3 regions of the Streptomyces sp. NPDC058008 genome follow, and region 3 is predicted to be linked to each of the others. Evidence: riboswitches for the same ligand, from Rfam matches in the RefSeq annotation. Region 3 holds a riboswitch; each other region holds the start of a gene.

Region 1 (2,191 bases), on a different contig from region 3:
TCGCCACACACGTACTGAGCGTCACCACGGGACGCACGGAAACAGTCATGGACCTGACCGAGGAGTGCGCCCAGTTCCTCACCCGCACCGCTCACGGCGGGGACGGCCTGCTCAACGTCTTCGTACCGCACGCGACAGCCGGAATCGCGATCCTGGAAACCGGGGCCGGCAGCGACGACGACCTCCTGACCGCCCTCCAGACCCTGCTCCCCGCCGACACCCGCTGGCGCCACCGCCACGGAAGCCCCGGCCACGGCCGCGACCACGTACTGCCGGCGCTCGTGCCACCGCACGCCACACTGCCGGTGATCGGGGGGAGGCTGGAGCTGGGGACGTGGCAGTCGGTGTGCCTGGTGGACACGAACGTCGACAATGCGGACCGTCAGGTGCGGCTGAGCTTCCTGGGGTGAGCTTGCTGGCTTGAGCAGGATCGTCCTGGGTGTGGCCGCCCAATCTCCGTACCTTGCGTGTTCGAAACGGAGATGTCTTGCGCGGTACGGACCTGAACATGATGGAACGCCCCTACGGCTGATGCGGGAAGTGCCTGCTCGGCGTGCGACGTCTGTCGCGGATGAAGCTCGCGACATCGTCGCCGGAGCGGCAACGGGAGGACGCGCTGACCACTGCCGCGTCTGTCGGGGGCCACATCATCGGCTGGGCCGATGACTGGGAGGTGTCGGGCGCCACCGACCCGATGACCCGGCCGAAACTGGGCCCGTGGCTTCGCGATGAGGGGGGTCCTTACGACGGGCTGGTGGCTGCAGCCGTGGATCGGCTCGGCCGCAACGTCGTGGACTGCCTCAAGCAGGCGGTCGGAGATGCTGCCGGTGCCGCAGTCCAGGTCGAGGACGCGCGGCGCGGTGCCTGCCACGGCCTCGACCGTGTCGATCATGACCGGAACCGCTCCTCCCGGTCGGGCATGTACCACTCCTGCTGGCGGTCCCAGCTGGTCTGCCAGTCGGCGAGGGGTGTTGCTGTCATGGGTACGGCTGCCCCTTTCCTGGTGTTTCGCGCGGAGTGTGTCTGAGGGTTCGGGCCCACTGGTGGTGCCGGTGCGCATTGTGGGCAGAGCTGGGATGGACGCGTACGACCACCCCCATCGGCGGCCGGGAGGAGCCGGGCGCCGGTCCCGCCCACCACATACGCCACAATGGACGCACAAGGCGACGGGGACCAGGAAGCCGGTGCGATTCCGGCGCGGTCCCGCCACTGTGACCGGGGAGCGATCCTTCTGCACGCCACTGTCCGCGAGCGCGGCCGGGAAGGCGGAGGCGAGCGACGATCCGGGAGCCAGGAGACTGACCCGTCGCCGGTCTGACGTCAGGGGCGAGGACACCCCGGAGAGGATCGACTGTGACGACGCATGCCCGGACGGAGCCGGGACGGCACCCGGAGCCCGGTCGCAGAGGGGTGCTCGCCGCCGGTGGTGCGCTGGCGCTCGCCGGGACCGGCCTGCTCAGTGGCTGTGGCGGCGATACGAAGGACGGCGGCAGAGGGGACGGGTTCCGCGCCGCGTTCACGTCGGGCGGCTCGCAGGAGACCCTCGATCCGCACGTCGCCCCGAACTTCGTCGACCAGGCCCGTGCCAAGGCCCTGTACGACACCCTCGGCACGTACGCCGACGACATGTCCGTCCGTAAGAGGCTCGCGGAGTCCTGGGAGAGTGACGCCTCCGGAACACGCTGGAGCGTACGGCTGCGAAAGGCCCGGTTCCATGACGGGAAGCCGGTCACCGCCAAGGACGTCCTCTACAGCTACCGCCGCGCCGCCGACCCCGAGGTCGGCTCGCCATCGCAGGTCCTGTTGTCCGCCATCGACTTCACCGCGAGCAAGGTGGACGGCGTGCGGTCCGTCGTCTTCGTCCTCAAGGCACCCAACTTCGAGTTCCCCACCGTGTTCGCGGGCCCCGGCACGGAGATCATCCCGGACGGGACGACGGACTTCCGCAAACCCATAGGCTCCGGTCCCTTCACCTACGTGTCCTTCACGCCGGGCGGCACCGCCCGCTACAAGCGCTGGGCCGACCACTGGGACGGCGCTCCGCACATAGCCGAGCTCGAGATCGTCCCCGCGAACGAGGAATCGGCACGCCTCAACGCCCTGCTGTCCGGCCAGGTGCACTACGCGGCCGACATGGCCGGCGCCTCCGTTGAGCGGCTGAAGAAGGACGGCTCGACGCGCCTGCTCACCG
Region 2 (2,191 bases), on a different contig from region 3:
GCACGGCACCAACGACGCGCAGAAGACCATGGGCATCATCACCCTGGCCCTGGTCACCGGCGGTGTCCTCTCCCCCGGCTCCAACCCGCCCGTCTGGGTCATCGCCTCCGCGGGCGTGGCCATCGCCCTGGGCACCTACCTCGGCGGCTGGCGCATCATCCGCACCATGGGCAGCGGTCTCACCGACCTGCGTCCGCCGCAGGGCTTCGCGGCCCAGACGAGTGCGGCGACGGTCATCCTGGCCTCCTCGCACCTCGGCTTCTCCCTCTCGACCACCCAGTCCTGCTCCGGCGCGGTGATGGGCGCGGGTCTCGGCCGCAAGGGCGGTGTGGTCCGCTGGTCCACCGCCACCCGGATGTTCGTCGCCTGGGGTCTGACCCTGCCGGCCGCCGGACTCGTCGGCGCGGGGGCCGAGTTCCTCACCAAGCAGGGGCCCTGGGGCGTCGCGGTGGTCGCGGTCCTGCTGGTCGCGGGCTCCGGCGCCATCTGGCTGCTGTCGCGCCGCAAGCCGGTCGACCACACCAACGTCAACGCGCCCGAGGGCGAGCCCGCGGGTGTCGTGACGACCGCCATCGCGGCGGTCGCCCCGCCGCCCGCCGGCGTGAGCGTGCCGGACCTCAAGACCACCATCCACGCCCCGTCCGCGACGGCCGAGACCCCGGCCGACCGGCCGGCCACGGTGTAAGGACAGATCCGCATGAACATCGACTGGGCAGCTCTCGCTTCCGTCTTCGGCGTCAGCCTCGTGATCACCGTCGCGCTGGTCGGCCTCTTCACCCTCGGCGTCACCGGCCTCGCCAGGCAGACGTCCACGGCGCGGGGCGGCGGCAGCGTCCTGGCGCGCACCGGCGCGTACGCCTGCTTCGCGCTGTGCGCGGCGGCCGTCGCGTACGGCATCTACCTGATCGTCGCCTGAATCCCCCTGCGGACGCACCGGGCCGGACACACCACGGGCGTGTCCGGCCCGGTGTGCGTCTGAGCACACCGAAGCCTCGCAGGTCAACGGCAGGTTGACGGACATTCGCGGAGCGTGGTGGACTGCCGGAGCCATTTACGGCGACAGCAGAGGAAGCCGGTGCGAATCCGGCGCGGTCCCGCCACTGTCACCGGGGAGCAGCCTCCATACGGAAGTCACGGTCCGCCACCGCGGACTGGAAGGCCGGAGGAACTGCGGATCCGGGAGCCAGGAGACTCTCGTCGCCGGTCACGTCGAACCAGGGCGCGGACCCTGAGTGAGGACATACGCCATGTCGGGCTGCCCTGCGTCGGTCGCCGTACCACCTGCCGCGAAGGTCCACCGAGGCGCGACGGCCGGCTGAGCGGTGCGAGCCGACCGCATCTTCGCGTACGGCGCCGCCGCCGGCCTGATCGGCGACCTGCTGCTCGGTGACCCCCGGCGCGGTCATCCCGTCGCCGCCTTCGGCCGTGCCGCGGCGGGCGTCGAGAACCGCCTGTGGGGCGACCACCGGGGCCGGGGCGCGCTGCACGCGCTGGTCTGCGCCGGAGGCGCCACGGGCGCCGCCGCGCTGGCCGCCCGCGCCGTACGGAACCGTCCCGCCGCCGCCGTGGCACTGACCGCGGCGGCCACCTGGTCCGTCGTCGGCGGCACGTCGCTGGGCCGGGAGGCCCGCGCCATCGGCGGGGCCCTGGCCGCCGGGGACGTCGAGCTGGCCCGGGAGCGGCTGCCGCACCTGTGCGGCCGCGATCCGCAGGCGCTGGACGGACCGGGGATCGCCCGCGCGGTGGTGGAGTCCGTCGCCGAGAACACCTCCGACGCCGTCGTGGGGGCCCTGGTGTGGGGCGCCCTCGCCGGTGTACCGGGGCTGGTCGGCTTCCGGGCGGTCAACACGCTCGACGCGATGGTCGGGCACCGGTCGCCGCGTCACCGGCGCTACGGCTGGGCGTCGGCCCGGCTCGACGACGTCGCCGGCTGGCCAGGGGCTCGGCTCACCGCCGTGCTCGCGGTGGCCGCCGGGGGCCGCCCGCGCGAGGCCGTCCGGGCCTGGCGGGCCGACGCCGGCCGGCATCCGAGCCCCAACGCGGGGCCGGTGGAGGCCTCGTTCGCGGGGGCGCTCGGCGTACGGCTGGGCGGCACCCTGGCCTACGGCGGACGGGTCGAGCACCGGCCGGTGCTCAACGGCGGGGCGGGCCGGGACGTGCGGGTCACGGACATCGAACGCGCGGTGCGGCT
Region 3 (2,191 bases):
CGCGCATTCGGCCTCGAGCGCGGCCACCCGCGCCTCCCCCACGAGCCCGGTGCCGACGCGTACGTCGAGGTGCACCCGGTTCTTGACGGTCTTCCCCTCGGGAACGCGCTGGAAGTACATCCTCGGGCCCACGCCCGAGGGGTCGCCGCACGAGAACGACGCTCCCCTGAGCTCCGGCGGACGCGTGTCCTCGTAGTCGGCCCAGGTGGCGAACCCCTCCGGTGGCGCCGGTGCCACGTAGCCCAGCACCTCGCACCAGAATCGGGCGACGCGCTCCGGCTCCGCACAGTCGAAGGTGATCTGGACCTGCTTGATCGACGCCATCGGGCCACCCTAACGGGTGGCGTTCAAGGGGGCCTTCGAATTATCCGCCGCCCGGACCGGCCTCCCGTAGGCCCGGCCGGGCGCCCTGCCGGCGCCTGGGGGCGGGCCTCACGCGTCCGGGGGCACGGGCGCGGAATCGCCCTCCGCTGACGGCCGGACGCCGGCCCGTCCGGCGCGTCCGGCCCCGGCCCGCCGGTCGGCCACGGTCCGGCGCCCGGTCCATCCGCATGCTGGACCTGGCGCCTCGCGCCGCCCGGATGCCCCGTAGTCTGACGCGTGCAGCTGGTTCGCCCCGTCCGCCAGACGGGATGCGTCGTAAGAGGGAACCCGGTGGGAATCCGGGACTGCCCCGCAGCGGTGAGCGGGAACGACCGCCGTCATACGCACTGGGTCCGACGTACCGGGCCTGGGAAGCGACGGCCACTAGGTGTCCTCACACAGGACGTGCCCGCGAGTCCGAAGACCTGCCAACTGCCCGCGCGCGGACCATCCGTGCGCGGACATCCCGGTGACCTCGAGGGCGGGTCGGCGTACCTACCAGGCCGTCACGGCGTCGTACGACGCCTCACGTCCCGGTACGTCACCCCTTCGCGCGCTCGTGCCGTCCCCGGGATCTCAGGGATTCATCTCGCGAAGGAGATCTCCGTGACCACCGAGCACACGACCGCGACCGCGCGGTCCACCGTCCACGGCTACCCCCGGCAGGGTCAGAACCGGGAACTGAAGCAGGCGGTGGAGGGCTACTGGAAGGGGCGGGTCACCGCCGACGCCCTCCGCGCCACCGCGGCCCGGCTGCGCGGCGACAACTGGCGGCAGCTGAGCACGACCGGGATCGACGAGGTGCCCACCGGGGACTTCTCGTACTACGACCACGTGCTGGACACCACCGTCATGGTGGGAGCCGTGCCGGCCCGCCACCGCGAGGCGGTCGCCGCGGATCCGCTCGACGGCTACTTCGCGATGGCACGCGGCACCCAGGACGTCGCACCACTGGAGATGACCAAGTGGTTCGACACCAACTACCACTACCTGGTGCCGGAACTGGGGCCGGACACGGTCTTCTCGGCGGACTCCGCCAAGCAGGTCGCCGAACTGACGGAGGCACTCGCCCTGGGGCTGAACGCCCGGCCCGTCCTCGTCGGCCCGGTCACCTACCTGCTCCTCGCCAAGCCGGCCCCCGGCGTGTCCGCGGACTTCGACCCCCTCACACTCCTGGACCGCCTGCTGCCGGTGTACGCGGAGGTCCTCGCCGACCTGCGCGCGGCCGGTGCCGGGTGGGTGCAGCTGGACGAGCCCGCGCTCGTCCAGGACCGCACACCCGCCGAACTGAACGCCGTCGAGCGCGCCTACCGGGGTCTCGGCAGCCTCGACGACCGGCCCGAGCTGCTCGTCGCCTCCTACTTCGGCCCGCTCGGCGAGGCGCTCGCCGTGCTGGCCAGGACTCCGGTGGAGGGTCTCGCGCTGGACTTCACCGAGAGCGCCGCCGTGAATCTGGACGCCCTGGCGGCCGTCGGCGGACTGCCCGGCAAGCGCCTGGTCGCGGGGGTCGTCAACGGCCGCAACATCTGGATCAACGATCTGGAGAAGTCGCTGTCCACCCTGGGGACGCTGCTCGGCCTCGCCGGGCGGGTCGACGTCGCCTCCTCCTGCTCCCTGCTGCACGTCCCCCTCGACGCCACCGCCGAACGGGACGTCGAGCCGCAGGTACTGCGCTGGCTGGCCTTCGCCCGGCAGAAGACCGCCGAGATCGTCACCCTGGCCAGGGGCCTCACCCAGGGGGTCGGCGCCGTCACCGCCGAACTCGCCGCCAACCGGGCCGATCTGGCGTCCCGCGCCCACTCCCCCGTCACCCACGACCCGGCCGTCC

What was found. A riboswitch is a leader RNA that binds a small molecule or an ion and turns the genes downstream of it on or off. The one in region 3 is predicted to bind cobalamin.
Region 1: linked by a shared signal. The riboswitch ahead of ACFVS9_RS26035 (ABC transporter substrate-binding protein) and the one ahead of metE (5-methyltetrahydropteroyltriglutamate--homocysteine S-methyltransferase) in region 3 are both predicted to bind cobalamin.
Region 2: linked by a shared signal. The riboswitch ahead of ACFVS9_RS31015 (cobalamin biosynthesis protein) and the one ahead of metE (5-methyltetrahydropteroyltriglutamate--homocysteine S-methyltransferase) in region 3 are both predicted to bind cobalamin.

What each region holds. Positions count from the first base shown of each region.
Region 1 is NZ_JBHVQX010000029.1:35,283-37,473, reverse strand. It holds gene ACFVS9_RS26050 (secondary thiamine-phosphate synthase enzyme YjbQ) at 1-410, shown strand, start outside; partial or broken gene ACFVS9_RS26045 (recombinase family protein) at 572-745, shown strand; partial or broken gene ACFVS9_RS26040 (SAM-dependent methyltransferase) at 800-981, opposite strand; cobalamin riboswitch at 1,173-1,301, shown strand; gene ACFVS9_RS26035 (ABC transporter substrate-binding protein) at 1,354-2,191, shown strand, end outside.
Region 2 is NZ_JBHVQX010000042.1:51,824-54,014, forward strand. It holds gene ACFVS9_RS31005 (anion permease) at 1-685, shown strand, start outside; gene ACFVS9_RS31010 (hypothetical protein) at 698-916, shown strand; cobalamin riboswitch at 1,065-1,194, shown strand; gene ACFVS9_RS31015 (cobalamin biosynthesis protein) at 1,323-2,191, shown strand, end outside.
Region 3 is NZ_JBHVQX010000006.1:81,414-83,604, forward strand. It holds gene ACFVS9_RS07855 (VOC family protein) at 1-324, opposite strand, end outside; cobalamin riboswitch at 591-811, shown strand; gene metE (5-methyltetrahydropteroyltriglutamate--homocysteine S-methyltransferase) at 970-2,191, shown strand, end outside.